Regions from separate parts of the Pseudovibrio sp. Ad46 genome, predicted to be linked through region 3. Evidence: riboswitches for the same ligand, from Rfam matches in the RefSeq annotation. Region 3 holds a riboswitch; each other region holds the start of a gene.

Region 1 (7,281 bases), on a different contig from region 3:
AGAAGGCGTTGCGGCTCTCCGCCCACCATTTTGCGTAGCAGATGAGGTACAATCAGACCGATGAAACCGATTGTTCCAGTCACAGCTGTCACAGCACCAACACTGGCCGCGGTTCCCGCAATGGCACAAAATCGCAGATGAGGTAGAGACACACCCATAGTATGAGCAGTTTCCTCACCCAGAGACAACGCATTGAGGCCTTTGCCCGTGATGAGCAAGAGGCTCCAGCCGATCACGATGAACGGCGCAATGATGTAAAGGTGTTGCATGGACCGGTCGTTTAATGAACCCAGCATCCAGAACACGATTTCCATGGCTGCAAACGGGTTAGGCGACAGGTTGAGTGCCAATGACGTGAGCGCAGTCGCTATGCTTGAGATCGCAACGCCTGCAAGGATCAGTGTCAGCGTCTGCCCTCGCCCGCCTGCCAGCATGGGCAGCAAAACTGCTGCAATCGCTGCGCCGAGCAATGCAAACGCTGGCAGTGCGAAGGGCATGGTAATTGTCAGTCCTGTGTAAATAGCTATGACTGCGCCCAGACTTGCGGAGGAGCTGACGCCGATCAAACCAGGTTCCGCCAACGGATTGCGCAGGAGGCCCTGCAATACAGCACCGGACAGGCCTAGTGTTGCACCCGTGATTAAGCCCAGAAGGGCGCGCGGCACGCGGATTTCCCAAAAGACGATGGAAACGGGTGTTTTTTCTGCGGCGAATGCTGCTTTAATCAGCTGCATGAATGTTAAATCAGCAGCGCCGATCATGAGCGAGGTTACAAACAAGACAGCAGCGATCAGGCATAGTGTCATAATCAACGGAGCATCCGGATGCTTTGTCATTCGGCTTGCGCTCCTAATTTGGTGGCTTGGTTGGCCAGTTTACCAATAGCTTGCGTCACAAACGGCAGACCACAAATGGTGTATTTGTCTTCAACCATGACGCGGCCACTGTTGCCGAGTGTTCGCTTCAATGCCGGGTGAGCGAGGAGTTCAAAAGCCAGTGCTGGTTTATCTGAGAACTGAGTGCCCTCAACAAGCAACTGTGGGTCTTCGAGGATCAGCAGCTCCAGAGGCAGTTTACTTGTGCCCTTCAAGCCCAGATTATTGGCAATATTCTGCAGGCCTGCCGTTGTGATCAACTCATTGACGAGGCTACCATCTCCCGCCGTGTACCCATTGGCGTAGTAGACCCCTGCCCGTGCCTGTTCATCTGGCTGGACGTCGATTAACTGTTGGATTTCGGAGGTGAACTGCTGTGCAAGCGCTTCAGCTTGTTGTTCACGTCCCAATACCTTACCGAGACGTCGTAGCTCTTTGGCGATGTCTGAGATCGTGCGAACGGGCGGCACTTGAACCACCGTTATTCCGAGACCGCGCAGCATCTGGACTGTGGTTTGGTTTGTGTATGTCCCTGCGATCACCAGATCAGGGTTCATCAGATAGATTTCTTCCGCCCCGCCGAAGTTGACCGGATAGGCCTTTGCCTCTTTACTCATGACGGAGAGCGTTGGGTCAGATGCTAATTTGGAGACTGATACAAGTTGTTCTTTGCCTGCGAGCAGCATGGAAAACTGGTCGGTGCACAGGTTCATGGAGACAACTCGCCGGGGTGCCTTCGCCTCGCTCTGGTCCGCTCGTGCAACAACCGGACTGAACGCCAGAGCCATCAGAAACGCCATTTGCATGATCTTTTTGATCTTATTTCGCATTTCGACCTTTTGAGAGGCGTACAGACATGGAAAGGCAGCCCGAGCAGAGCCATCCCCTGCAAGATGCCGCTCAGCTTTCACCGAGCGGCATACTTAATCAGAAACTGGCAGTAAGACCAGCGTAAACAGAAAGACCCGGTGTCTGATAGCCGTTAATTAGCTCATAATCCTGATCTAATAGGTTCTCACCGCGAACATATAACTCTACCTCTTTGGTCACATCATATGAGGCTTTGGCACCTAACAGGAACACATCTTCCATAGCTACGATGTTGGGCCAATCAGATCCAAGATTTTCACCAAGATAGGTACCATTCACATTCAGCGAAATGTCGTCTGTAAAACCATAGTTCATTGCCACACTCAGATCATGAAGAGGAACATGAGCTAAACGTTTCTTATCTGGACCAACAGAGTAGGTGTATGTATAGCCTGCGGTCAAAACCAAGCGATCGGTTGGCTTATAACTAACTTCCAACTCTACACCTTGACTGCGCGACGTCCCTTTTATCTGATTATATTTGCTGATCGAATTATCATAATCAATCAAGTCGTCAGTCAAAATATTGAAATAAGTAGCGGAGGTTGAAAGCTGCCCATCCAGCCATTTCTTATCTACGCCGACATCGAAGCTAAGGCTTTCTTCTCGCTCAAGCTCATGATTGCCATAGCTAGGGTGATTAAGTTCGTAAAGCGAGGGAGCTCTAAACCCATTCCCAACACTGGTTCGAACTCTCAAATCTTCATTAACTTCATAAGAAGCAGTCAATCGTTTCGAAACAAAACTGCCAAATTCACTATGTTGATCAAAACGCACTGAACTAGCCAAATTCAACCCACTGAGTGGTTCAATCATAAGCTGAAGGAAAGCTCCACCAATGGAACTGCTGTCGTCGATCGGGTCATTTGTTTTTGAGAACTCTTGGGACCAATCTCCCCCAAAATTGAGCTTTGTCTTTTCGTTAACTTCGTACTCACCAAGGTAGTCGAATTTAACTCTCCTCCCCTCAAAAACAGATTTTTCTTTGGCCGCGTCTGCAAAATCCTGTTCACGCTTGATATCTGTAACCTGAACCGAAAAATCAGAATAAAACCGATCTTCAAACGCCAAGTAGTTCGCGCCTACCTTTACTGAAATCTGCCGATAATGCATGTCATCTTTGACGTTCGGCTTCCCTGAGGCATCAAGCTCAGTAGTGCCCTTTGTTCCTCTTGCTGCAAAGTAAAGGTTAAGATTCTCTGTTAGGTCAAAGGATCCTTTTGCTGACACCGTTGTATTTTCATAACCATCATCATCAGCGGGCTTACCCTTTGGTGAAACTGCACTAAACCCATTTGTACGAAAATGCTCGATACCTAACGCAATATCAGCACGATCTGACGCTCCTCGAACACCATATGAAACATTCTTTGTATCGTAAGAACCGACTTCAACCCGTGCAGATTGCTCAACTATTCCTGCTGGAGCACGCTTAGTTATAATATTGATTACACCTGCGATCGCCTGTCCTCCATAAAGAGCACTTTGTGAGCCTTTGAGTATTTCAATACGCTCTACATCCGCGAGCAACATATGCTGAAACGCCGTCGATGGTCGTGCACGTGTTGGATCTGTTAGATCCAAACCATCAACTATAACTTTAATGTATCTACCATTTTGACCTCTCATGCGAAGAGTAGACAATGTACCTGCCCCTCCATTCTGAGTGAGGGAGATGCCCGGGAGCTGCGCGAGGTAATCCTGAACAAACGTAGCGCCGTCGTTCTTTAGGTCTTCTTCGGTGACAACGTGGGTAGTGGAGCCGACTTTGCCGGCTTCGGTTTCCGTTCTGTTGGCGATGACGATGATTTCGTCGAGCTCGGTCTCGTTTGCGGAGGAGATTAGAGTTGAGCTGAGGAGAGCTGAGAGAGCTACGCCAGATTTGAGGGTAGCTGCGATCCAAGATGTGTTACGCACGAGTTTGGTCCATCATTCACAGCATCCATGACGGATGCCATGCTGTTGATTGCATTGTGCGTCTTTGAAGAAACCTGGTTCTAACCTTTTGAAATAAAGTCAGATTCATTGCCGCTCAGACGCACTGTGAATGTCACCTGAACGGAATACCGCCCCTTAGCACGCCCCGTGCCGTGGGTGAGTGACTGCATCTGGCAGGTCTCCTGGCTTGCGCGTCCTTACTGTTGCTCCGCCTTCCCAACACTGCTTTAAACAGCTGCGTCAGTGGCATGTGTGAGCAACAACTCTACGCTTACAGTTGCGGGGGCAGCCACGGCTTTTCCAATCGGACCGTGTTCCCTTTTCATTTTTATCTAATCGACAAAAATACCAAATGCCCGGCTATTGATCAGATTTCAGGGGCTTTCGTCAACTGGCTGAATAGCGAACTTGATAAAATTCGACCAATTGCCTGCAAAACTCACAGAAATTGCTGATGCGGCCACACTACCAGATCTTGCGGTGCGGCCACTTAAGGTCGCACCTGCTTGTGGTACTTAGGCAGCATGGTTGCATATCGTCTGTTTAACTCATGAAAATCAAAGCACAGCCGAGAATGACGAGGAGTGCACCAATCCATGCCCCAATGGCAGGAAACTCTTTGGTTTGCCACCACAGGACAGGCAGCATCATCGCTGGAGTGGTTGCAGACAGGGTAGAAACGATGCCCACCTCTCCGCCACTCAGCGCATAGAGGATCAACGTCATGCCGATACCCATGCCAAGCATGCCGGACAAGGAGGCCAGTGCGACAATCTCTTTGTTGATTGGGTTCGCCAGTCTGAAAGGACGGCCCGGCAGGTAAAAGAGCACCAGCAAACCAAAGGCTGCAATGGTGCAGCGCATAAGCGAGATGGCGACGGGATCTGCTCCACTTTCCATAACGGGACGAATGATGATTGACCCGACTGATTGGGAAAGTGCGGCCAACGTGCCAAAGAGGACACCAATGGAAACAGGACCTCTAATCGCCTCCCATTTATGAAGCTGGTCTTTGCGCTTTCCAAACGCAATGGCGAGGATAACGCCGACCAGAACGAATGAGATACCAACAAGTGCCTGAAATGACAGTTCCTCTGACAGAAACAGCCACCCAAGAAGCGCTGACATGGGTGCGTTCATGGAAAACAGGATGGCTGTGCGGCGCGGTCCCATACGGTTGAGCGTGAGGAACAACAAAGTGTCCCCCATGAAGATGCCGACAAAGCCAGAGAGAAAGATGAGAGAAGCGTGGCTTGAATCAACCGTATTCCATGTGCCTGTTGCAATGACATAGATACCCAGAAACACCACAACAAACCACATGCGCACGCAGTTGAAGCCAATGGCTCCAAGGTGTGCTGCAGGTTTTGCTGAAATGAGACCACCAATAGCCCAGGTGGCAGCGGCACCGAGCGCGGCAACTTCAAATAAAAACATGGGGTGACCTAACCGACGAAACTACGGCGCGGCGCAGTTTGTTTATAAAAGCCAACCAGCTCTACTGCTCTTGGATTTGCCGCGCAAGCGCAGTCTGGTGAATTTTAGAACAGACCAACAGCTATTCAGGCAATAATATTTCACATCTCAGCAAAAACACAGATGAGCACCGTTAACTAAGTTAGTTTCAAGTGCCCTACCTCAATCTTGAACTTTGCAGGTGCATTCGGTAGAGATTCTACGTAGAGATTACATTGCTGTTCCTGCCTGATTTGCGTTTTTGACGCTCTCTCCGGCTCATTTTATTACACGTTCTAATCTGGAGATTTTCCATGAAAGATATTGAAATTGCCCGCGCAGCAGACATGAAACCCATTGCGCGCATCGCTCAAAATCTGAAGATCCCGGAGGACGCTCTTGAACCTTATGGCCGGTTTAAAGCCAAGGTTAATCTGGATGAGATGCCAGAGCTGAGCAGCAATCCATATGGCAAACTCATACTTGTGACAGCTGTTTCCCCAACCCCAGCGGGAGAAGGCAAGACTACGACAACTGTGGGCCTTGGTGATGCGCTCAACCGCATTGGGCTAAAAACAACTATCTGCCTGCGAGAACCTTCTCTTGGCCCGTGCTTTGGCATGAAGGGGGGAGCAGCAGGCGGCGGGTACGCACAAGTGGTACCCATGGAGGACATCAATCTCCACTTCACAGGCGATCTGCATGCAATCACTACCGCACATAACTTGCTGTCTGCTATGATTGATAACCACATTTATTGGGGCAATGCGGAGAGTATTGATCAACGCCGCGTTGTCTGGCGCCGGGTTGTTGACATCAATGACCGTTCATTGCGCTCCGTTACCACTGGTCTTGGCGGCGTAAGCAATGGGTTCCCGAGTGAATCTGGCTTTGACATTACCGTGGCTTCTGAAGTGATGGCCGTGCTTTGCCTTGCTGAAAACCTACAGGACCTTCAGGGCCGTTTGGGCCGCCTGTTGATTGGGTATCGTAAAGACAAGACACCCGTTTACTGCCGGGATATCAAAGCCGATGGTGCTATGACTGCGCTGCTTAAAGATGCCTTCTGCCCCAATCTGGTTCAAACGCTTGAGAACAATCCTGCCTTTATTCATGGCGGCCCGTTTGCCAACATCGCGCATGGCTGCAACTCGGTGATTGCGACGAAAACAGCACTGCGCCTTTCTGATTATGTGGTGACAGAAGCAGGTTTTGGTGCCGACCTTGGAGCAGAAAAATTCTTCAACATCAAATGCCGTCAAGCTGGTTTGACACCGAATGCCGTTGTTGTTGTGGCCACTGTTCGTGCACTCAAGATGCATGGCGGTGTTGCCAAGAATGATCTGACAGTGGAGAACATCCCTGCGCTTGAAAAAGGTATGAGCAATCTGGAACGTCACGTGAAAAACTGTCAGCGCTATGGTGTTCCTGTCATTGTGGCCATCAACCGGTACGGTCCTGATACAGATCAGGAAATTGACGTGATCATGACTCGGATGGAGAATCTTGGCGTTAAAGCCGTGCCCTGCACGCATTGGGCTAATGGCTCAGCAGGCACTGAGGAGCTGGCGACTTCTGTCTCTGAAATTCTCCAGACAACACAGTCAGACTTCAAACATCTTTATGAAGATGATCTGGCCCTTTGGAAGAAAATTCGCAGGATTTGTAAAAAAGTCTACGGCGCCTCCAAAGTCACCTGCGAGCCGGCTGTCAAAGATCAACTCAAATCCTATGAGGAACAGGGGTACGGTCATCTCTCGGTTTGCATGGCCAAGACGCCTTATTCCTTCTCGACCGATCCGGCTTTGCTTGGGGCACCATCTGACTACAGCATCCATGTGCGTGCGGTTCGACTTTCCGCAGGGGCTGGATTTATTGTTGCACTGACTGGCGATATTATGGTGATGCCGGGCCTGCCGCGCCACCCGGCAGCAGAGACCATCGGGCTTGATGAAAACAGCCAGATTGAAGGCTTGTTCTAGTCTACATCAGACCGGTGTGGGCCGCGGCGAAAGCGGTCCAGATACACTGTCGACTGTAAGTCATCGCGATCATAATCCCGGTAATGCCCGAACTTGAAGTATTGGGTTTTACCGGCAAACTCATCATTACCAATGTAACCAGTAACGCGTGCGATGAACCT
Region 2 (7,281 bases), on a different contig from region 3:
GCCAATCGGCATGTCTTCCGGCTTCATCAGCGTCCGTGCAGCAGCATCTGCAAGCAATAGGAAGATCGCCCCAAACAGCGCTGAAACAGGGATCAGGCGTCGATAATCGCCGCCAACAAACAGCCGCACAATATGAGGCACCATAAGCCCCACAAACCCGATCATGCCGGAAAACGCGACCATAACACCCGTAATCAGCGCACCAATCACAAAGGTTTCCAGCCGGAAGGCACCAACGGATATGCCAAGTGTTGTCGCCGTCTCATCGCCAATTGTCATCGCGTTGAAATGCCCTGCGCGAAACCACAGCCAGAGCCCGCACAAAGCAAGCACCACCAACGGGTAGGCGAGATGTGCCCACTGCGCCAGCCCCAATCCGCCCAGCATCCAGTAAACCACAGTATGCGTCGCCCGTGGGTCTGCCAAAAAGATGAGGATATTGGCGCCTGCCATCAGCACAAAGCTCACAGCTACACCCGTCAGCACCAGACGGTCGGCACTGGTAGCGCTTGTAAACTTCGCCACCCCAATCACCAGCAGCGTTGCCCCAAGAGCACCCAGAAACGCCAGCAAAGGTACGGTGAGCATCCCCAAAAACAGCCCCGTATGCAGCAGAGCCAACACCGCCCCAAACGCGCCACCAGCTGAAATGCCGATCAAATGCGGGTCAGCTAGCGGGTTGCGGGTGACGGATTGAAGGCAAGCTCCCACGATGGAAAGCCCGGCCCCCACCATGATCGCCAGCAGCGCACGGGGCAGGCGGATCTCCCAGAGAATGCTCTCCCGCCCCAGCGACCAGCTCGGCTCAACCGTGCCCGGCACCAGTTTGTTGGCAAGAACACCCCATACAGTCTCCATGGAAATGGAAACCGCCCCAACGGAGACCGCAAGGCAGACAGAAAGAACCAGCGCAGCCAATCCCACGCAGCAAATCTGCAGCAAATGATGAGAAGAGCCCTCTTTGGGGGCTACAACAACGCCGGTTCCTTCGCTCATTGTTAGTTACCCCAGAATGCGGTTGCGAGTTTCTTGATCGCCTTGATGTTCCGTGGTCCCGGAGTTGCTTCAGCATATTCCAGCGTCACGAACCGGTCATTCTTCACCGCATCCATATCCGCAAAGGCGGGGTTGTTGAGCATGAACTCACGCTTCTGCGCAGCAGTCACTTCGCCGTAGTTGATAATCACGATCACTTCCGGGTTGGTCTCAACCACAGCCTCCCAGTTCACGCGCACCCAGCTCTTATCCAATGTATCCGTCACGTTGGTGCCGCCAGCAGCCTCAATCAGCGCGGTTGGCATCCCATAACGACCAGCAGTGAACGGAGAATCTTCACCTCCGTCATAAACAAACACACGCAGAGGTGTGTCAGCAGCCTTCAAGCCAGCTTTGAACTGCGCAAGGTCTTCGCGATAAGCCTGCACCAACGCTTCCGCCCGCTCTTCAACATCAAAGATGCGGCCAAGGTTCAAAAGATCATTGTACATGTCATCCATGGAAACCTTTGGCTTCTCGCCAATATGGATGCAGCTCTCGGTCAGCTCGTACACCTTGATACCGAACGGCTCCAGCGTCTCCGGTGTGAGCTCGCCACCAACCCTCATACCATAATTCCAACCTGCAAAAAAGAAATCCGCGTCAGCACCAATTAGGATTTCTTTGTTCGGATACTTTGGGGCAAGCTCCGGCAGCACAGCCACTTGATCCGTGAGCTCTTCATCCAGCGTCTTCCACCCAGAAATACCGGTGTAGCCCACCATGTTGTCCTGCAACTCCAGTGCCAGCATCATTTCTGTGAGGTTGGAGTCATGCGATACCGCCCGCTGCGGCACGCCATCAAATTCGACAGTGCGGTTACAGCTCTTGACGGAAACCTCTGCCAGCGCAGCGGAAGAGGAAAGCAGCGCCGCAGCCAGCGCCAAACCAAGTTTTTTCATGAAAAAGTACCCTTAAGAATGCAGATCAAATGTCAGAAGAGAGTGTTGTCGGTCCACCAGCTGTTCGCGCGTTGTGCGCACCTGAAAAGCCTTGGAAACCAAAGCGGGAGAGAGGATCTGCTCCGGCACCCCAAATCCAAGCATTTGCCCGTGGTCCAGCAACAGGATCTGGTCACACACCTCAGCTGCCATGTTCAGGTCATGCAGGCTGGTGATGATCGTCAGATCCAGCTCTTCAATGAGCTTCAGAATTTCTAGCTGATGGCGAATGTCGAGATGGTTGGTCGGCTCATCCAAAATGAGCAGCTCTGGCTCCTGCGCCAACGCCCGCGCCACCATAACCCGCTGCCGCTCTCCGCCAGAAAGCGTGCCAAACAACCGTCCGGCCAAGGCATCCAGCTGCAAAGCGCGGATCGCACGGTCCACCACCTGCCGGTCTCGTTCTCCGGAAGCTGCTAACCCACTGCGATACGGCGTGCGTCCCAGCTCCACAATCTCACGCACCCTCAGCGCAAAATCCGTCGGCTGCTCTTGCAATACCGCTGCCACCCGCTGTGCCGTGATCTTGGCGGAGAGGGACCAGATGTCATCACCGCCAACGCAAATCTGCCCGCTCATCGGCTTGTTGAACCGATAGAGCAGCCGCAACAACGTAGACTTGCCAGCCCCGTTCGCGCCAACCACGCCAAGCACTTGCCCCGCAGCCAACTCAAAACTCAACGGCTGCAACACCAACGAACTCTTCCGATCAGGCGCCCACGAAACATCGCACACAGAAACAAAAACCGCGCTCATGCCAAAGCACCCGTGCGCAGCTCAGCCTCAATCGGGCAACCAAAGGTGCCTAAATGATGAGAAACAGGATCAAGCATCGTACCAACCCACCTGAGTGAAACACTACACATCATCAATGTAACGTTATAACGTTACATTGATTGTCGAATCCTGAGGCAAAAGTCAAGCGCACACGCGCGTCAACCATCAGCGGTTCGCAAAACGACCCGGAATAAAGTTTAAGTCTTGAGGAAACAGGTAACATAACGCCCTCCGCGCAACGGCAGGGGCAAACAGAAACCGGATATGTGAGAGGCTTGCGCCAATGCAACCATTATGGCCTCCTCCGGGACGCCCCGCCCGGGTTGAAGTGAAACATAATGGCAGGTCTCCTGACTCGCGGGTCTGTGCTCAGCCAGCCTTCCCGGATCTCTCCAGTGGCATGCTTGGCGTCGCTCGCCGCTTACAGTTGCGGGGGCAGTCACGGAATTAGCGCCTGTTGGCTACACTTCACCGTGTTCCCTTTTAATCCCGAGGCCTTTCGCACCTCAGAAACCATAGGCCTGCATACTGAGTATTGAGCCCCCCAATTGCAAGCGCTTTCGAGAATAGACCTGAGGTGCTGTTGATAGCAGCTATCACCACACCAAAGTCACCCCGCACTAGATGCTGGACTTAGAACCACGTGCTCATGTGCTCCTAGCTCTTTCGCAACCCGTTCTTGGTAATCTCACCATGCATCCAGTGGGTGTCACTCTGTACGTGATCTGCGCGCACATACTTGGCCATATGTGTCGCCATGTCAGGCTCTTGGAATGCCTCGGTGGTTCGCACGACAAAGCCCTCCTGTTTGCTCAGGTTGAGCCCGTTCAGCACTCCGTCAACGCTTGCTTGAGTGAAAACGCCCCTGTGCAACACCGGAACAGGAGCGATGCCCAGCTCTGAGAAACGGTCCAGCGTCGCATCCCAACTCTGTGTGATGCCGCCAGCAATCCATGCAAAACCTAGAAAGTAAGTGGGCAACCTGTCATAAGCGACGGAATGACGGGCAAACAGATACTCACCGATGATCCGCTCATCCTCAGCAAGACACGGCGAAACACCTGCCGCAAAAGCTTTCATCCAATCACGGGATGGATGATACCCACTGTCAGGGCTACGCGCATGGCATCCACTCTGCAGGATAGTCGTGTTCTCGCCGTCCATCTTCTCGGTAAAGACGACTTCTGCAGCGCTTTCCAGAACCGCCAAATCCCGCAGGATTTTGTCGTCGCTCATTACACCGGGAGAGCTGGGTAAGTGATAGGTGCGGCCATACTTCTTCATGGATCCCGCAGCTCCTTATCTCCAAAGCGAATAAGGGAACTCCGATTTTAATTCCTATGCTCATTGAGCCAGGACACCGCCCCTTCTTCTTATCGGGTGGTGATTACAAGCTTTAACGAGCAACCACAACCACCCACCGTCTTCCCGGACAAACGCAGTGCAGATCCGGGATCCAGAGCAACACGCTCAGGCATAAGCCACGGCACAAACACCTTGCTCCCCCCCACCATCCACATCCCTGTCAAAACTACCAGTTTGACAGGGTAATAACCTCATCCCATTCTCATGCATGAAGCGCACAAGTCCTTTGTTATGGGCGGGAGGGTGGTGAATAGAATACCCTTTCGAGGGGAATAAACTCGCCTGTCTGTTTGCAGGTTTCTAGCCTCCCGCCCGCCAAAGGGTTCTCACGCCACCCTCCGTCTTCCCGGACAAGCGCAGCGTAGATCCGGGATCCAGAGCGACATGCTCAGGCATAAGCCACGACACAAACGCCTCGCTAACCCCGTCATCCACATCCTTGTAAAAACTGTCAGTTTGACAACCGTCGGTTTTCATTCCACATTCATCTGTGAGGCTTCGAAACCTCCTTTAGACAGCGGTAACCGCTCCCGTTAACTAGCGGATTTTTTGTGCCTTTTTTCTAAGGGCGCAGACCCTTTGCTATGAGCGGGAGGGCGGTGAATACAATACCTCTTTCGGGAGGGAATAAACTCGCCTGTCTGTCTACAGGTTTCGAACCTCCCGCTCGCCAGCGGGCCGTCGAAAGCCTTGTTGTCGCGCGGTTGTTCAACACCCTATAGACAGAGGGATTGAGAATGACCGACTCCGCATGTGCCTGTGGCACCACAAATACTTTCCAAAATGAAATTGACGAAGTCATCGTCGCTGTCTCGGATTTGCAAAACCTCTCGTATATTCAGCACCTCGTGCTGACAGAGAGAATGCAGCACTCCAGTGAGCGCGATGCCCTGTTCACTTTGCATCACGCCTTCCGCGATCGCCTTGAAGCACTGGAAAAAAGCTGCGGAATGTTAGAGCGAGTCGCTCATCCGCAGCCAATAAACGCAAAAAATCCGCTTCCTGATTAAGCCGTGCAGCTCTTTGCTCGCAGGCACCCTCCCAAAAACCCCATCGGTTTTCGATCAGGGAGATGCACAGGAGCAAAGAAAAAAGCCAGCCTCGTAAAAAAGGACTGGCTTAGAAAATGGCTTAATCGTGCAGCGCGCTCTACGTGATCGGTACCCCTGACCACGCAGAGCTCGTTCAACAGCACTGTGATGGGTAAATGGCACAAGTCCGTGCCACTTGCCTCCGGTACCAATGGCGAAACGCAAATCCACCCCGCATCCTCGCCAAACGGTGCCCTGCTGGTCTGCGGCAATACCACCACGCCGCAGGCCAGCGCCTCCTTAAAAATACCAGTGCCACCCACATGACGTCCACCCCCTGAAAAATCAGAGGTAACATTCCTTCTACCGCCCCACCCACTGGATCCCGCATCAAGTGCGGGACGACGGCATTGAAGCAACCGCAACAACCTCACCAATACATTATAGTTACATCAGATAATCAAAACGCAGATCTCAACGTCTCTTTTGCTCGGACTGGGTACGTGGGCTCTATGAGGCATTCACAGAGGTAAGGCGTGATTTCGATAAACTGAGCTAAGTAGTAATGGCCAGTTAATTTACTTCCCCAATAACGTGTGATATTCGCCGGTATATTACCTATGGGGAAGTGTTATGAAAAAGCAATTGTTCGCTTTATGCGCTGCTTCTATGTTGATTGCTGGCTGTTCTAGCAGTGGAAGTAATAGTGTAGAAGTCCGCGCTCGAAAGGCTGCCAACCTTTCTATCTGGAAAACCCGTCAGGAGGTTCGCTTTGCAGGGAAGCCATTTGAGGTGGCCGTTGCAAAAGATAAAGCCTTTTCATTTGTTGCTCCAAAAGGCTCAGGATTTCCTTATTCGCCTGCTGAGGTTGAAGGCGTTGCACGCGCTGTAACTGGATGTAAAGCAGAATTTGGGGCAGGAATACTGGCTTTTGTTGGTGGCTTCTCAAAGAAGTCGGATCTGCGAGAGATTCAATCTAAATACTCAGGCTTTGATTATTGGCGTGTGGATCTCAAATGTTAAAAATATTGAAAGCGGTGAGCCTAACTGTTCCATTTATTATGATTGCAGGACTCGTTGGGTGTTCTAATCAATCTCGACCAGCCTTTGAAGATGTGGTGGACCGCGAGATAGTATTTCCTGAGTACCCGAGTAGTGGTTGGACTTATTTAAGTTTCTCTCAGGCTCATGGATATCAGGTCAACTATCTTGGCAAAAATGGTCGTGCTTGGTTATGGTATCCGGGGAACTCAGTGGTAGTCCCGGAGGAATGGAAGCGTGATACTGTTGCAGGACAACAAGCTGTTTGTTGGCGGCATCCAGCGAAGAGCTATAACCCAGTAACGAAGCGATATGGTGGGTCTTTTGCATGCCAGTCGCTGGCATTGTCGCAACGAAGAATCATCGCAAGACTAAAGGGTGATCCTTTCGCGCTTTCTTCTGACAAAATTCCTTATCGGCTCTCGAAGTGTTCCGCACCTAAAGAGTTTGACTTCAATCGTGACCAGTTTCGATGCTGATTAGCGATTGAGCTCTGTGTTTCTGGCTGCAGGTTGGTTTAGGTAAGCGCAAATAATCCAGCACAACTTGTTGCCAACTCACCCCAAATCAAACCGCTTACAAATCCGGTCTACCGGTGTCCCATCAGCCAGCGGCACGGCTTCCAGCACTTTGTAGTCTTTGAAGCCGCGGGAGGTGTAGTAGGCGAGGCCGCCGGTGTTGTCGGCGCGGATGGTGGCGGTGATGGTGACGAGGCCTTTGCCTTCCAGATTGGCAAGTGTCGCTTTGAACAGCGCACTGCCAATGCCGCTCTTGTGCAAACCCGGTTTCACAAAGGTGCCGATATCAATCCAGTCAGCGGGGATATCTCCGTAATGGCTGGCGATTTGAAAGCCAAGCGGCTCGCCGCTCTCACGATCAATCGCGCAAACAGTGCTCTCCAGAATATCCGCTTCAAGAAACCACTCGATGAACTCACCTTTGTTCAACGGCTTCTCAAGCGCAGTTGTCCCCCCGGCCTCAATAATCCGGTTGAGCAGGGCGAGCAGTTCATCCACATCATTGCGCTGGGTTTTGCGGATGAAAAACTGGGTTGGTTTGGCGGAAGACGTGTTCATTTTCAAAAATCCTGT
Region 3 (7,281 bases):
TCCTGTCACGCGTCCAGAGGTGTTTTCCCAGACAGGACGAGCCCCAATCAAGGCCAGCGCCTGTGCGATATCATCCCCGCCGGTGCGCATATTTGCGGTTCCCCAGCAGCTCATGGCGATGCTTTGCAGCCACTCGCCGTGCTCCTGAAAATGCCGCATAATCAACGCGCTAGCGCTTCTCTCACCAAGCTTCCAGGCGACCTTTGTAGGAACTGAGCGAACGTCAACAGAATAAAAGTTACGCCCGGTTGGCAGCACATCAGGGCGACCACGCGACGGCGCACCCGATGGTCCGGGGGGGACAAACCGTCCGGCCAAGGAGGATAACACCCCGTCCACCTCAGCAGCGCCAGAGGCATCAACTGAGCGCGCAATCTCTTGTTCCAATGCCTCCAACACAGCGCAAGTCGCTGTAAACGCAGCCGGAACCACCCGCTCACCAGAAACATATGCCAGCGCCAGCGCCTCCAACCGCTCAACCGTATCCCCGCAGCTGCGCCACGGCGCATCAACAAGCTCCTGCAAAAGCACAGGCCGTTCACCAGCCCACGCCTGCTCAAAGGCACAATCCAGTGGATCAAACTCCACCAGATTCAAATCCTCAGCAAGTGCGCGTAACAAACTGTTCTCGTGAGGTTTTTCACCACGCGGCACGCGCAGCAAAGCCACCAGCAATTCGGCCCGTTGCTCTCCTGTTGGTGACTGCCCCAGAATGTGCAGCCCATCGCGGATTTGTAACTCTTTCAGGTCACACAAGTAGGCATCGAGCCGTGCCAAACGCGTGTCCTCATCCATCTGCGATGTGAGGCCGATGTCTTTGTCCATACCTTCACGCGCAGCAACGCCAAGTATCTCTTTTCCAAGCGCTTTCAGGCGGCGATGGTCCACCCCTGCGGCGATGTAATACTCATCCAGCAACGCCTCCAGCTCCAGCGCAGAGCCGTGGCTCTCAGCACGGGCCAGCGGAGGGGTAAGATGATCAATGATCACCGAGGATAACCGCCGTTTCGCCTGCGATCCCTCTCCGGGGTCGTTGACGATGAAAGGATAGATATTCGGTACAGGCCCAATTACGGCTTCAGGATAGCAAGCCTCTGATAAGGCTAATGCTTTTCCGGGAAGCCATTCCAGATTTCCATGTTTGCCAAGGTGAATAAGTGCGTCTGCCTCAAAGCTGTCGCGCAGCCACATGTACCAGGCAAGGTAATGATGCGGCGGAACAAGCGCCGGATCGTGATAAGTCTCTTTAGGATCAATATTATAGCCGCGAGCAGGCTGAATGCCGACGGTCACATTGCCGTAAGTCTTAAGCGCCAGCTGGAAAGAGCCGTCCACAATATGCGGATCGTCCTCCGGCGCCCCCCAGCGTTCCTCAATCCCCTCTCGCACTGCCAAAGGCAGCTGAGAAAACAACTGCTTATAACGAGCAAGCGCAAACACTTCCCCGCCTTTGCGTTGGTTTGCGTTCCTAAGGGAGTTGGTAGGACCAGCCAGCAGGTCGTCTATCAACGCCTCAGAAGATTTCGGCGCATTCTCAGCAACCCCATAACCTTCTGTTTTCATGGCGCAAAGAAGGTGCGCGCAAGAGGCAGGCGTGTCCAGCCCAACCCCGTTTGCTATACGCCCATCCTTGTTGGGATAGTTTGCGAGGATTATGCCGACTTTGCGTTGATTTGCGTTTTTGTGTTTCAGCTGCGCCCAATTGGCCGCCAACGCTGCCACAAACTCAATCCGGTCCGGTTTTGGTACAAAGCGAACAAGCGAACATTGGGTCCTGACATCACGCCCACCTTCCTCCTTAAACGAGATCGCCCGCGTCAAAAGACGACCATCAATTTCAGGAAGCACCACATGCATGGCAAGGTCACGCGGGGATAAGCCCTGATCACTCTCGGCCCAGCCTTCTTCCGAGGAAGACGACAGAACGATCTGCAGAACACATGCACCTGGATTGTCCAGCACCGTGCCGGAATGAACAGCACCCGCACTCGACAACGCAAAGGCTGTGGCATTCAAAACCACATCTGGCGGGCACTGCTCAAACACGCTGGAAACAACACCAGCGCATTCCGCTTGTTTCAGGCTCGCCACATAAAGCACCAGCGGGTTTATCCCCTGTGCCTCAAGCGCATGGCATAATGCCTGCACTGGCTCAATTGCACCGCTCTGGTACAGCGCCCGATAAAACACAATGGCCGCAACCGGACGGCTTGGGTCTTTCCAGCTCGCCCGCACATCATCTAAGGAGGGAAGCGAATGCCCTTGCAGCACCAGCCCGGCCCGCGGCAACGCCATTGGCTCCGATGGTGCCTCGACAGGCAACTCAACATTCTGCGCGGCATATAGCAAAGCGTTAGAAAGGTTCTCCGCCCCGCCCTCAATCAGATAGCGCCACAACATCTGCGCAACAGACAAAGGCACGGTGGAGCGCTTCGCCAGCTCTTCATCCCACTTGTCGTCACCGGGCAGAAGAACCAGCTTCACCCCGTCAGCGCGGGCAGCTGCTTCCAGCCGCTCAACGCCGTAACGCCAGTATTCAACACCGCCCAAAAGGCGCACCACAACAAGCTTGGAGTCCTGAATGGTCTGCTCAACATAAAGATCAACAGAGTACGGATGCGACAGCGCCAGAAAACTGGCAAGACGAAGAGAGTAGCCCTCATGCTGGGCATGCGCCGCCGCAAGCCCGGCAAGCTCTGTGTCTGCTGCGCTTAAAAACACAACATCCGCAGGCGCCTGCTCAAGGTCGACGGCCTCTTCTCCATCATCCAATCGGCGTGATTGCCCGACAAGTACGTGCATCAGGCCTGAACCAACTCAAATTCACTCAGCGCAGCCTGCACACTGTGCTTGTCCAGCCCCGCAAGGCCGATCACAACAAGTTTGGAGTGGCTTTCACTGCCAGCCGCAAACCAGGCCTCCACACGCGGCCCAACCGCCTGCACTAGCACCGGCGCGGTTTTGCCCTCAACCACCACACTGCCCTTAATGCGCAACACACCAGAAACCTTCATGGCCGCTCCCACCTGAGCCTTCACCTCATCAATTGAGACGAACCGGCGGGTTGGCAGTACAAAACTCTCAAAATCATCATGAGAATGATCGTGATGATGGTGGTCGTGGTCGTGGTCGTGGTCGTGGTCCTGGTCCTGGTCCTGGTCCTGGTCCTGGTCCTGAGCATGCTGCGCTTCATGGTGAGAAAGGCGCAAGTCCATATCATCTTCTGCACCAGCATCCCGCCCAAGCAAAACATCCAGCGCCAGCTCGCCATGAGAGGCAGAAACAATCTCAACCCCATCGCGAACACGGCCACGGATCGTCTGCTTCACCGCCGCCAGCTCTGCCTCGCTCAAAAGGTCCGCTTTGGAAAGCACAACAAGGTCAGCACAGGTCAGCTGATCCGCAAACAGCTCTTCCACCGGGCTTTCATGGTCCAGCGCATCATCCGCCGCCCGCTGCGCATCAACAGCCTCTTCATCGCAGGCTACTTTGCCAGCGGCAACAGCCGGTGCGTCTACCACGGTCACCACACTGTCAACGGTCACACGTGGCTTGACAGAAGGCCAGTTGAACGCACGCACCAACGGCTGTGGCAGAGCAAGGCCAGAGGTTTCAATCACAACCACATCCGGCACCTGCTCGCGCTCCAGAAGCATCTCCATGGTCGGCAGAAAATCATCAGCTACCGTGCAGCAAATGCAGCCGTTGGCCAGCTCCACCACTTCATCAGCAGAACAGTCCGGGTCAGCACAGCCATTCACCAGTGAGCCATCAAAACCCATCTCGCCGAATTCATTGACGATCAGCGCAATGCGCTTGTTCTGTGCCTTCATCAGCAGGTTGCGTACCAGCGTGGTTTTTCCGGCACCCAGAAAACCAGTGATAATGACAGCAGGGATTTTTTTAGAAGGTGCAGCAAAAGAAACAGTCATAGGGAAATCTCCGGTAAAACAGCAGGCTTCAGCTGCAAAGGCTGCCCAGCAGCCACAAACATCACAAAATGGCAGAGGTCGGCGATACGCTGGTTCAGGCGGCCAGCTTCATCTCGAAAGGCGCGGGCCATGGCGTTTTCAGGCACAATGCCCATGCCCACTTCATTGCCAACAAACACGACAGGGCACGGCAAAGAGCTAAGAACCGCCTCAAGCCGTTCAAGCTCCACGGTCCAGTCCCGCGACCCGTGCATAAGGTTGGAAAGCCAAAGTGTCAGGCAATCAACGAGGATCGCACGATCGTTGCTGGCATGCGTTTCCAGCACGCGCACAAGCTCCAGCGGCTCCTCAACAGTGTCCCAAAGGTCGCCCCGCTGCATCTTATGATGCGCGATACGCTCCTCCATTTCACCGTCAAAGGCCTGGCCTGTCGCGATATAAGTCGGGCGTCGCCCGCTGCTTATAACCAGCTTTTCCGCATATGCGCTTTTCCCGGAACGAGCTCCACCCGTAACCAAGCAATGGCGAACACGAAGGTCGCCTCTCTGTTCAGCCATCTGGGTTAGCTGGTCAGTAAGCGCAAAGAAGCCGGGGCTTCAATCAAAGAATATGAAAGTACAGCAACTGTCTCGCACGGAGACAGGAAAATATGCGTCATGAGCACCTCTCGCCGTCCACCCGACAGCAGTCCTATGTCAAATCATATCTCCAGCCGGTCTCCTGGCTTGCGGCTCAACCGACCATAGCCCCTTCCCAGCCCTTAAAAGGCCAGTGGGATTTTCGCTAAGGTCTCACCGCTCACAGTTGCGGGGGCAGCTGCGGCTTGTCTCCATAATATATGGAACCGCATTCCCGTTTAATCTTGTCATTCCAAAGCCTGAGCCGGAACAAAAAGAAACTGGAGTTCTGGCCTTAAGTGTGGGGCGCAATCAGCTCTCCTGTCAATTGTCTTTGTGAGGATTCCAACATCACCGGAAAATCAAACCCGCAAAATCCGCGGTTTTTGGAGATTTCTGGCTAACCCCCTTGGATATCTCAATAAAAAAATAGAGAAACTGTCCACAAATCGAAAAATACGCAAAAAACGACTTGGCAAACACAACATGCCTCTGTAAAAGCCTCCTCACGCAAACGGCGAGGCAAACTCGCAAGGGTGTCATGATCCCCGGTAGCTCAGTGGTAGAGCAAGCGGCTGTTAACCGCTTGGTCGCTGGTTCGAATCCGGCCCGGGGAGCCATCCTTTTTCGTTTGCAGCCATACGGCAAGATCATCGTGATCCCCGGTAGCTCAGTGGTAGAGCAAGCGGCTGTTAACCGCTTGGTCGCTGGTTCGAATCCGGCCCGGGGAGCCACTTCTTTTATCGATCAAAGCCAATGGCAACATAGTATGATCCCCGGTAGCTCAGTGGTAGAGCAAGCGGCTGTTAACCGCTTGGTCGCTGGTTCGAATCCGGCCCGGGGAGCCATACTTTTCTCTTTATCCTCCCCTTCCTCTTAAACAGCTCTTCTCTTCACAAAACACGTGCGTGTGCGTCTATCCAGAAAACAAGAAAAATGATGGGTAGAAAACCATGTTCACGCGAAGCGAAGGCGCAGCACTATCAAGTGCCGCTGGCCGAAGACATAAAGTCCATTTGGGTAGAACTCTCTTCCGCACAAAAGCGGAGGCGTTCCATTTTGCGCTAAAACTCACCCTGATCCTGCATATGGCCACCCACTGACCCAGCTCTGGCTCCTTCAATTTTTAGGGAGTTCATAAGTCTGGAGAGCTGTGCATATCAGCAACGAGCTCAAATACCGCCCGACAGCCCTTGGCACCCACAAAAAATTGGCCGAAATGAAGCGCTGTTCTTTCAAAAGCTTAGCTCATGCGGAAAAATACTAGATTTTTTTGCCATATGTACAAACTGCGATCTACATCACAGTTCTATCCAAATCATATAGCAAATCAACACAATGAAAATTTTACATAATAGCATTTAAATAACCTGAAAGTATAAATACGCGAAACATAATTTATATACAATTATTATGGCATAGATACTCTAAGTAAATGCGTATACCTCTAATATATCTAGTGCATATTATCATAATCACTACTAAGTGATGACTAGTGAAGTGCACATAATAAGGCGCCCCCTCTGGGAAAGTTGCTGCGTAAAAGTCAGGGAGCCATAAATGAGTAGTCTGTTGCCATCCTGCGGTCTGCCGCAAACCTTCAAGTTGCATCTCACAAGATCAGGGTTTCTTGCCGCCTGCATCGCTGCGCCACTCGCTTTGGCTGCGCCTTCGCACGCAGAAACGCCACCTGCCTCCTCGCCTGCCACAACATCCGGCCCTCAGCTCATCGAAAAATCCGATAATGGCAACACCTACGCCATGCCAGAGGACTATCTGGCCGTCACAGTTGCTCCGCCCTCCAAAACACCCTACGCCGATCCATTAGAGAGTGATTTGTCCATCTGGGTTGGTGAGGTGGAAATTGAGGGCCGCAAGACCCTGTGGGTCGAGTTGATCGATACCCACGGCGAGGTCATCTACAATTCCGAGGTCCAGCAAAACGAGACGCATCTGTTGCCAGATGGCAGAGCCATCGCCGTCACCGTGATGCAACCTGCCACTCACAACAAAGCACTGCAGTCTGCCAGCCTGAAGAAAGACCAGTCCCGCGTGCCAACTGATGAGCGCTTTGTGATCACCCGCAAGGAAGCTTTTGCTCCGGCATTGGATACGCAGGTGAACCTGCTGGAAGTGCAGCCCGTCCCAAAGGAAGTCCATAACTCCTTCATGCTGCGCGCAGGTGAGAACGGTGAGATCCTCTGGAAAGCCACCAAGGATGCCATCACCTGGCTGGAAAGCAGGTCCTGACAGAGACGGAACAGCGCGCAAATCGATACTCTCTCAAATCGCATTTAGCGCACTCATTCGAAAGCCACGCACCCCGTGAGCAATTTTGTTCTCATGCGCAATCGCCAAGAGAATAATATCCTAGTCTGACGCACCCTTTGGCAGCCCATTTCTTGTTCTCGTGAGGTCAGCGCAGTAGCGTGGTCTCAAAAGGGGTAAACACCCGCATTCTGATTTTTGGTCATACGAATTATTTGAGAGAAACTATGGATACGCGCGCCTCTGCCATCGAAGCCATCGGCAACACTCCACTTATTCGCCTCAAAGGCCCCTCCGAGCGAACCGGCTGTGAAATTCTCGGCAAAGCCGAGTTCATGAACCCGGGCCAGTCCGTCAAGGACCGCGCCGCGCTCTTCATCATCAATGACGCAGTCAAACGCGGCACGCTCAAGCCGGGCGGCATCATCGTGGAAGGCACGGCTGGCAACACCGGCATCGGCCTC
Region 4 (7,281 bases), on a different contig from region 3:
TCGGCTACGCTCTCAGCACGAATACACAGCTCATCGCTGAGATGGCGCAAAGCGATTATACAACAGTCATTCTTTGCTTTGTTGTGAGCGATGAAGCGGGAAATCTCTCCCCAAGCACAGAACTTCAAGCCATGTTCAATGCACCGGATTTGATCAGTAATCTGAAAAAAGCTGGCAAGCGTGTCTTGATTTCAATCGGCGGCGAAGTCTTTACAACCGCTGCTTGGGCAGCTCTTGCAAACAACCTCGACAACACAGTCCAACAGCTGACTAAGATGGTAACCGACCACGGCCTTGATGGTGTTGATATCGACTGGGAGGATACAGGCTATACTGGATATGACGCAACGACGTTCCTTGTTGACTTATCTAAGTCGCTAAAAACAAGTCTTCCTGAGGGCCAGAACTTCGTAACACATGCGCCGCAAGCACCATACTTTTACGGCGGAGCTCCCGGCTCATACACACAGATCTACGTCGATGTTGCGAAGAATGCCGGAGACACGATCGATCTCTACAATATCCAATATTACAACAATCCTTGGTATGTTGGCGAAACAGCAGAAGAAGAAACCGGCAAGGTTGTAGGCACTGAGCTGGTTGATGGCCAGACATTTCCCTCCAGTGTCGTTGGCATCGCATCAACAGGAGTACCTGCGTCCAAGCTTATTGTAGGAAAGCCGACAACACAGGCCAACGCTGGAAGCGGCTATTTAAGCGACGATGATATAGCATCAAACCTCATCACACCTCTCCTCGCAAAAGAACCTGACTTTGCCGGCGTGATGGGTTGGCAATATCCTACTCAATACGGTTCAGATACAGGCACTGATGAATGGGCAGCAACCATGGCAAAGGCGCTTGGTAACTGATCCCGAGCTATCAGCGAACGGCGGAGCATGCCCTGCTCCGCCACTCAGAAGCAAAACCCCACCTAAAATCAAATAGCGGTTTCCCAGACAAGCAACTTCAAAACAACCGATCTGAAAACAATTTCGTGATCAGTGCCGAGCAGCACGTAATGCACGCTGCACATTCCCTATCTTCTCCCTCAAAGGTTGTAGCAATACAGGGACCAGACAGCCCTGTCTGATGACGCGGCCTTCAAGTTTTCAAGCGAGGAGAGGATCTCATGCCAAAGTTTGGACTGTCTCTTAAACTGCAAGTCCCACCATTGCAGCTCAACCAACCTCAGCAACAGGCTGCTACCAACCACCAAGCCAACAAACCAGGAGGCTTGGCAGGTAAGCAGGACGCTGTTGCGCAGCAAGTGAAAGACTTGCCTGCACCAGTATTCCGCCCAGCAGCAAACCCACCAAACTTCGAAGCAGCAAAGAACAGTGGCTGGGGGTCAGAGAACAGTGGTTGGCGAACGCTCAATATTGAGAGTCAGGACAGCTTCATCCACACCAAGCGCATTGATCCAAACGCAAAAGGTGAGTTTGCGGGTGACAAAATCCATTTAAGCATCGAGCCTAGTCAGGTACCACAAGCCTTTGATGCCATTAACACACTTCTCTTTTCGGAAGACTCTCCGGTCGATAAATGGAAAGTAACCGACATGACACGCGTGACAGAAGGCTCACGCGTACAAGTCGGTGCTCAATTTACTCTTTACCTGCGCCCAAGTGCTGAAGATTCCCAGTACACGGCGCAAGATTTGAAGAATGATAAATCCTTTGTCGAAACCATCGAGCAGAAACTCTCTCATGCAGGTATCCAACCTGGTGAACGACCAGCGTCAGACGTTGCTCCACACCATTGGGACTTTGCCAGCTATCGCAACGAAATTCGAAGCGACCGCGATGGAGGTGCTGCGCAGACAGAAGCTTTGCGGCGTGAACCTGTCTTCGAGCTGCTAACCATCTAGTAAAACAACAAAAAAGGCCCGCAAAATGCGGGCCTTAATTCTTTCAAGCAAGCTAGACTTAGCGTGTAAGTGGCTTGTACTTGATGCGGCTTGGGTCTGCAGCGTGTGCGCCCAGGCGGCGAACCTTGTCTTTTTCGTAGTCTTCAAAGTTACCTTCAAACCACTCAACGTGGCTATCACCTTCAAAGGCCAGCATGTGCGTTGCAAGACGGTCAAGGAACATACGATCGTGCGAGATAACCACGGCACAACCAGCATAGTTCTCAAGCGCATCTTCCAGAGCTGCAAGTGTTTCGGTGTCAAGATCGTTGGTCGGCTCATCGAGCAGAAGAACGTTTGCGCCTGACTTCAAAACCTTAGCAAGATGCACGCGGTTACGCTGACCACCGGAAAGATCACCAACTTTCGCCTGCTGTCCAGCACCCTTGAAGTTGAAGGAGGAGCAGTAAGCGCGTGAGTTGATCTCTTTCTTATCAAGATAGATCACTTCAGCACCTTCGGAAATCTCTTCCCAAACGGTCTTGCTGTCATCCAGTTTATCACGGGACTGATCCACATAACCAAGGTGCACACGGTCACTGACGACCACTTCACCGCCGTCTGGTTTTTCCTGACCGGACAACATCTTGAAGAGTGTTGACTTACCAGCACCGTTTGGACCGATGATACCAACAATACCACCACGTGGCAGTTTGAAGGTCAGATCATCAATCAACAAACGATCGCCAAAGCCTTTGGAAACGCCTTGAACGTCGATAACATTGTTACCCAGACGCTCACCAACAGGGATCAGGATCTGCTCAATTGAAGGCATACGCTCTTCTTGAGCAGTCAACAGCGCATCATAAGCATTGATACGCGCTTTTGACTTGGTCTGACGGCCCTTCGGCGTCATGCCCATCCATTCCTGCTCACGCTTGATAGCGCGGGAACGAGCCATGTTCTCACGGCCTTCCTGCTCCATGCGCTTAGTTTTCTGACCAAGGTAAGTGGAGTAGTTGCCTTCATAAGGAATGCCCTGACCGCGGTCGAGTTCCAGAATCCAGCCAGTCACGTTGTCAAGGAAGTAGCGATCGTGGGTAATGATCAGCACTGAACCCTTAAACTCACGCAGATGGCGTTCCAGCCAGTGCACGGTCTCAGCGTCAAGGTGGTTGGTTGGTTCGTCAAGCAGCATCAGGTCAGGCTCGGACAAGAGCAGCTGACACAACGCGATACGGCGACGCTCACCACCAGAAAGGTTATTTACAGGAGAGTCGGATGGAGGGCAGCGAAGCGCTTCCATTGCCATCTCAACCTGGCTTTCCAGATTCCACAGATCTTGCGCATCAATGATGTCCTGCAGCTGAGCACCTTCATCGGCTGTCTCATCTGAGTAGTTCATCATCAGTTCGTTATAACGATCCAGAAGTGCCTGCTTGTGCGCAACGCCTTCCATCACGTTTTCAAGGACGGTCTTGTCCTCATTCAGCTTTGGTTCCTGCGGCAGGTAGCCAACCTTGGCACCTTCTGCAGCCCATGCCTCACCGGTGTACTCTTTATCAAGACCAGCCATGATCTTCAAAAGAGTAGACTTACCTGCACCGTTTGGACCAAGGATACCGATTTTCGCATCCGGGTAGAAAGACAGGTGGATATTGTCGAGTACTTTTTTTGCACCGTAGGCCTTGGAGACCCCGTGCATGTGATAGATGAACTGGCGCGCCATGGACTGCCTGCATCTCCTGATCTGTGTAAACAATGAAATCTCTGGAGAGCACTCATAGTGGAAGCAGCGCCAAGGGGCAATCCATAACACTTCAGCGATGATCAAATCCGTCGCTTTTTCTCCTCAAACGGAGAATTTCACGACAACACCTGGTCACTTCCACGCAAGAAAAAGGGCAGCAGGTTTACACTGCCGCCCCAATAACAAACAAACTCGTGAAAACTTACGCAAGCTTCAACTGCTGAACCACTGTCAGGTTCCGAACAATCGCATTGTCTTCAACGGCCTTGAGCCCCTTCACAGCAATGAAGGTGACCAATGGCTCACACGCAACAATTGCCAGATAAGACAGAGCAAACTGCGCCCATGCCGTAAACGGCGTAGCAACGTCCCCAATCATCAACCAGAAGCCAACCATGCCGGTCACGCCAGCATAATACATCGCATCCAACTTCAGAATCTGCGCAAAGCTCACACGCTTGGTCAGTTCTTTGGACAACAGCTCACGGCCACTCAGGTAGTGAACGGCAATCAGCGGCAACATCAAAGACAAGCTGTTGACGCCAAGGTGGTACATGTCCTGCGGATCAAAAGCGAGCGCCTGAAACAGCAAGCCAATGGCAAACCCAAGCAGAACAGGGGTAAACCCGAGCGTCAGATACATCGCCATCGCACCAACGAAGTGAAGTTCTGATGCTCCAACAGACATATGGAAGCTCTGCATGAAAATGGAGAAGAAAACCGCAGCCAATAGCGTTTTCAGTGGTGTGAATGGCTCTTTCAGGAATTCGGAGATCTGCTCTTTGCAGCCCCAGACAATAACGCCAACGGCCCCTGCATTGGCAGCAATAACCTTGGCGGCGGAAACGTAACCCGGTTCAATATGCATTTAATATGCTCCTCTTCGCACCCTCCGTGCGGTCATGAGTTTATGTCGTGTCGGGCAGGTTTCCTGGCTTATGGCTTTTGCGTCCTCCGCCTTCCCAGAGATCATCTCCAGTGGCTTTTATGAAGAAGGCACCACGTAACAGTTGCGGGGGCAGCTGCGGTTCGGGCCCATCTTTGGTCATCCCTACCGCATTCCCTTTTCATCCAAGAAGCTTGGCTTCTACAGAACCCAACAGCGGGAATATCCTAAATTACAAGAGAAGACACAACTAGAAATAAGAGGTAGTTGGAATAAGCAACAATCAGAGGGATGCAACGGCCTTCGTAACCCGCCAGAGCTGCAGGCAAAAAAAGAGGCGTGTACCCGTTGGTACACGCCTTTAAGAAAGTTGACACTCCCCCATCCGAGTGCCAGCCGAAGCTGCATTTAGAAATATCAGAGTGCCCCATTTCTTCATTGATCTTCATCAAAATAAATAAAATTACCTCAGAAACATCGGATATTATTCAACATTACAAAAGCACTCAGATTTTCAATCGATTAAAACTAGAATAGATCAAATATATCTCATACAGGTTGCAACGAAAGTCTCAGTATTTTCTATTAGTTCTTGCTATAAGTTCTCTCCGAAGGTGCCTGCCACGAATATTTCCTTAGCCAATGCTCCTCAGGAGAAACCACAAAGCTCCAGGAGTTCTGCTGCTCTCCAGAATCATCAGGAGTTGAATCCGGTGTAGGAGTGGAAGTATTTTGGCTGGCAGAAATTTGGATTTTAAGCACCCCTTCACCTTTTCCAGCAAGCTTCAGCAAGCCAAGATCACTGTGAGATCGTCCAAGAAAAATCTGGGGTGCTGTTCCTATTCTCTCCCAGATAGTACGGGCAAGATCTGTAGAAGACACCGGCGCTGCGCGGGGAGTAACCTCGATAACCCGAAATCTCGGAAGTCCGTAATTCAACTCCGCCATAGTGCAATCTACTTCATGGTCTCCAAAGCTTAAAACCCAAATCTGAAAGTGATGTTCTTTCAAGAACCCCACCAACTCTTTCAGAGGCTGAAAAGCAAACTCTCTATATGTCGCGCCAACAGCCTTCGGCCCGTGTAATGACAGATGAGCACGTACGCTTTCAGAATAGTCAGCAAAGCTACCAAAACTATCGCCAGCTTCAGGTGGCATCACTGCATTGTCTGCGCCAGCCAGCGCGTCACTCCATAAAGCCCCATCGCCAACCAAAACAGCAACACGGTCATCGAGTTTCACATATTCAGGGCTCCCGGCCCGAGCCATACGCTCAATGCTTTCCACGATACCATGGCGCGCTGTGGTTGAGCTCCAACTCGGCAAGATATTATCTCGCTCTCCACCAGTTGGCTGCAAAACCGAAACCGCTGAGTATAAAAACAAGCTGGACCACTGCATCGTTCAAGACCACCTGAAAGTTGTTTCAGCAAGATGGTGAACTACAATGCACATCAATTGCCCATAAAAAATGAACTAAATGCTGTCGTGAAAAGAGAAGAGAATCATAATTGACAGCCCGTCCCTCTTTCCTCTCAACTTGAAGATAAATACGAGTATTCACGTATATAAAGAATTTCACTCAACGAAACACTTACTTACAATTTTCATAAATTTGCTTTGGAAGTGTCAGATAAACATCATATGCACCGCACTTTTCGATACTTTTTAGAATTAAACTCGGTTCATCCCTAGAATTCTTAATAAATGCGCAATAATTTCAAACAATTATGCCGAGGAATTTCCTGGGGTACCCAAATGCATTTTCGAGCCCTCTTACTTCCTGTATTGCTCCTTTTCGTTTTAATTGGTTTATCGATACACTTCATGTCAGCGTCATCGTATGCGTCGATTTTCGATCCTGCGACAGGTGGCCTTCACAATCAGCTCAATCAAGCTGAACTGCTCACTCAGCAGCAGAACCTATGGACCATATTGTCTGTTGGATTGTTCGCGCTTGGTGTTCTTGGAATACTAATTGTCTATTCCAGCCTGTTTATTCAGGAGCGTATGCGGGCGACGCGTTTTTTCAACCGTGCCCTTCTCCTCATCGCCATCAGTTCAGCAGCATGCCTGCTCATCGACACAACGCTGAACTTGCCTGATGTAACGGCACAATTAATCCTCTGGCAGTCTCAAGTGGAGTTCAGACCACAGGGGGACATCCACGCCGCTGCAATCCACGCAGCAATGGCAGCGATGATCGCAGTTCTGGCTTATCTGCCTCTATCGCATCAGCTGACACTGCGTGCGACGGTCATTCTTGCACTCTCAATCGGCGGGATCATTTACCCTGCCTACCTGAAGGGTGTCCAAGGGTTATTGCTTCATCCGATTAGCCAAAACACCGTGCTGTCAGTTGGTTTCGAGCAGATTGGCGGAGGTACCGTAGTCACATTGCTCGCAACCTTCGTAGCCTTTTCCGGCATGTTAGTGACCGGATTAAGAAACTCACCAGCGTTACCTGAGTACATTCTGCGCAACACACAAAACTACAATGTGCTGCAGATCAAAGCAGGCGCGGCGCTGATGGCCGTTGGCGGCATTGGCTTTTCTGTCGGTAACACAAGCATTTACTCCGGAGAGCTGGGCAGCGCGATCTTCAACGTTCTTGTCGCAACCGGCGTCTCGGTACTATTGGGTGTCGCCCTCGGCTTTTTCGCACCGCGCAAGGTCATGTACCCAACCATTTTGCTGAGCATGATCGGCGGCTTGTCCTCCGTTCTCGGAAATGCCCAGCATCTGACGATTGCAGGCGTCGCTCTTATTGCTCTGACGGCCTCAGCTGCTTCTATA

Evidence for each region. Region 3 has a riboswitch for cobalamin ahead of cobU (bifunctional adenosylcobinamide kinase/adenosylcobinamide-phosphate guanylyltransferase). Riboswitches for the same ligand answer to the same signal wherever they lie in the genome.
Region 1: linked by a shared signal. The riboswitch ahead of PsAD46_RS15075 (TonB-dependent receptor) and the one ahead of cobU (bifunctional adenosylcobinamide kinase/adenosylcobinamide-phosphate guanylyltransferase) in region 3 are both predicted to bind cobalamin.
Region 2: linked by a shared signal. The riboswitch ahead of PsAD46_RS02730 (ABC transporter ATP-binding protein) and the one ahead of cobU (bifunctional adenosylcobinamide kinase/adenosylcobinamide-phosphate guanylyltransferase) in region 3 are both predicted to bind cobalamin.
Region 4: linked by a shared signal. The riboswitch ahead of PsAD46_RS24015 (energy-coupling factor ABC transporter permease) and the one ahead of cobU (bifunctional adenosylcobinamide kinase/adenosylcobinamide-phosphate guanylyltransferase) in region 3 are both predicted to bind cobalamin.

Annotation. Positions count from the first base shown of each region.
Region 1 covers NZ_LMCG01000050.1:92,760-100,040, reverse strand. The annotation lists gene PsAD46_RS15085 (iron ABC transporter permease) at 1-836, opposite strand, end outside; gene PsAD46_RS15080 (ABC transporter substrate-binding protein) at 833-1,705, opposite strand; gene PsAD46_RS15075 (TonB-dependent receptor) at 1,803-3,662, opposite strand; cobalamin riboswitch at 3,838-4,051, opposite strand; gene PsAD46_RS15070 (DMT family transporter) at 4,227-5,120, opposite strand; gene PsAD46_RS15065 (formate--tetrahydrofolate ligase) at 5,453-7,120, shown strand; gene PsAD46_RS15060 (heparin lyase I family protein) at 7,117-7,281, opposite strand, start outside.
Region 2 covers NZ_LMCG01000005.1:255,441-262,721, forward strand. The annotation lists gene PsAD46_RS02720 (iron ABC transporter permease) at 1-996, opposite strand, end outside; gene PsAD46_RS02725 (ABC transporter substrate-binding protein) at 999-1,937, opposite strand; gene PsAD46_RS02730 (ABC transporter ATP-binding protein) at 1,950-2,732, opposite strand; cobalamin riboswitch at 3,076-3,286, opposite strand; gene PsAD46_RS02735 (RNA ligase family protein) at 3,411-4,037, opposite strand; gene PsAD46_RS02740 (hypothetical protein) at 4,856-5,128, shown strand; gene PsAD46_RS02750 (hypothetical protein) at 5,783-6,172, shown strand; gene PsAD46_RS27830 (hypothetical protein) at 6,166-6,669, shown strand; gene PsAD46_RS02755 (GNAT family N-acetyltransferase) at 6,748-7,266, opposite strand.
Region 3 covers NZ_LMCG01000071.1:226,411-233,691, forward strand. The annotation lists gene cobN (cobaltochelatase subunit CobN) at 1-2,802, opposite strand, end outside; gene cobW (cobalamin biosynthesis protein CobW) at 2,802-3,932, opposite strand; gene cobU (bifunctional adenosylcobinamide kinase/adenosylcobinamide-phosphate guanylyltransferase) at 3,929-4,489, opposite strand; cobalamin riboswitch at 4,625-4,834, opposite strand; tRNA gene PsAD46_RS19585 (tRNA-Asn) at 5,095-5,169, shown strand; tRNA gene PsAD46_RS19590 (tRNA-Asn) at 5,209-5,283, shown strand; tRNA gene PsAD46_RS19595 (tRNA-Asn) at 5,323-5,397, shown strand; gene PsAD46_RS19600 (hypothetical protein) at 6,110-6,799, shown strand; gene PsAD46_RS19605 (cysteine synthase A) at 7,045-7,281, shown strand, end outside.
Region 4 covers NZ_LMCG01000080.1:139,512-146,792, forward strand. The annotation lists gene PsAD46_RS24000 (glycosyl hydrolase family 18 protein) at 1-872, shown strand, start outside; gene PsAD46_RS24005 (hypothetical protein) at 1,133-1,870, shown strand; gene ettA (energy-dependent translational throttle protein EttA) at 1,929-3,578, opposite strand; gene PsAD46_RS24015 (energy-coupling factor ABC transporter permease) at 3,802-4,467, opposite strand; cobalamin riboswitch at 4,503-4,714, opposite strand; gene PsAD46_RS24025 (hypothetical protein) at 5,071-5,886, opposite strand; gene PsAD46_RS24030 (EAL domain-containing protein) at 6,313-7,281, shown strand, end outside.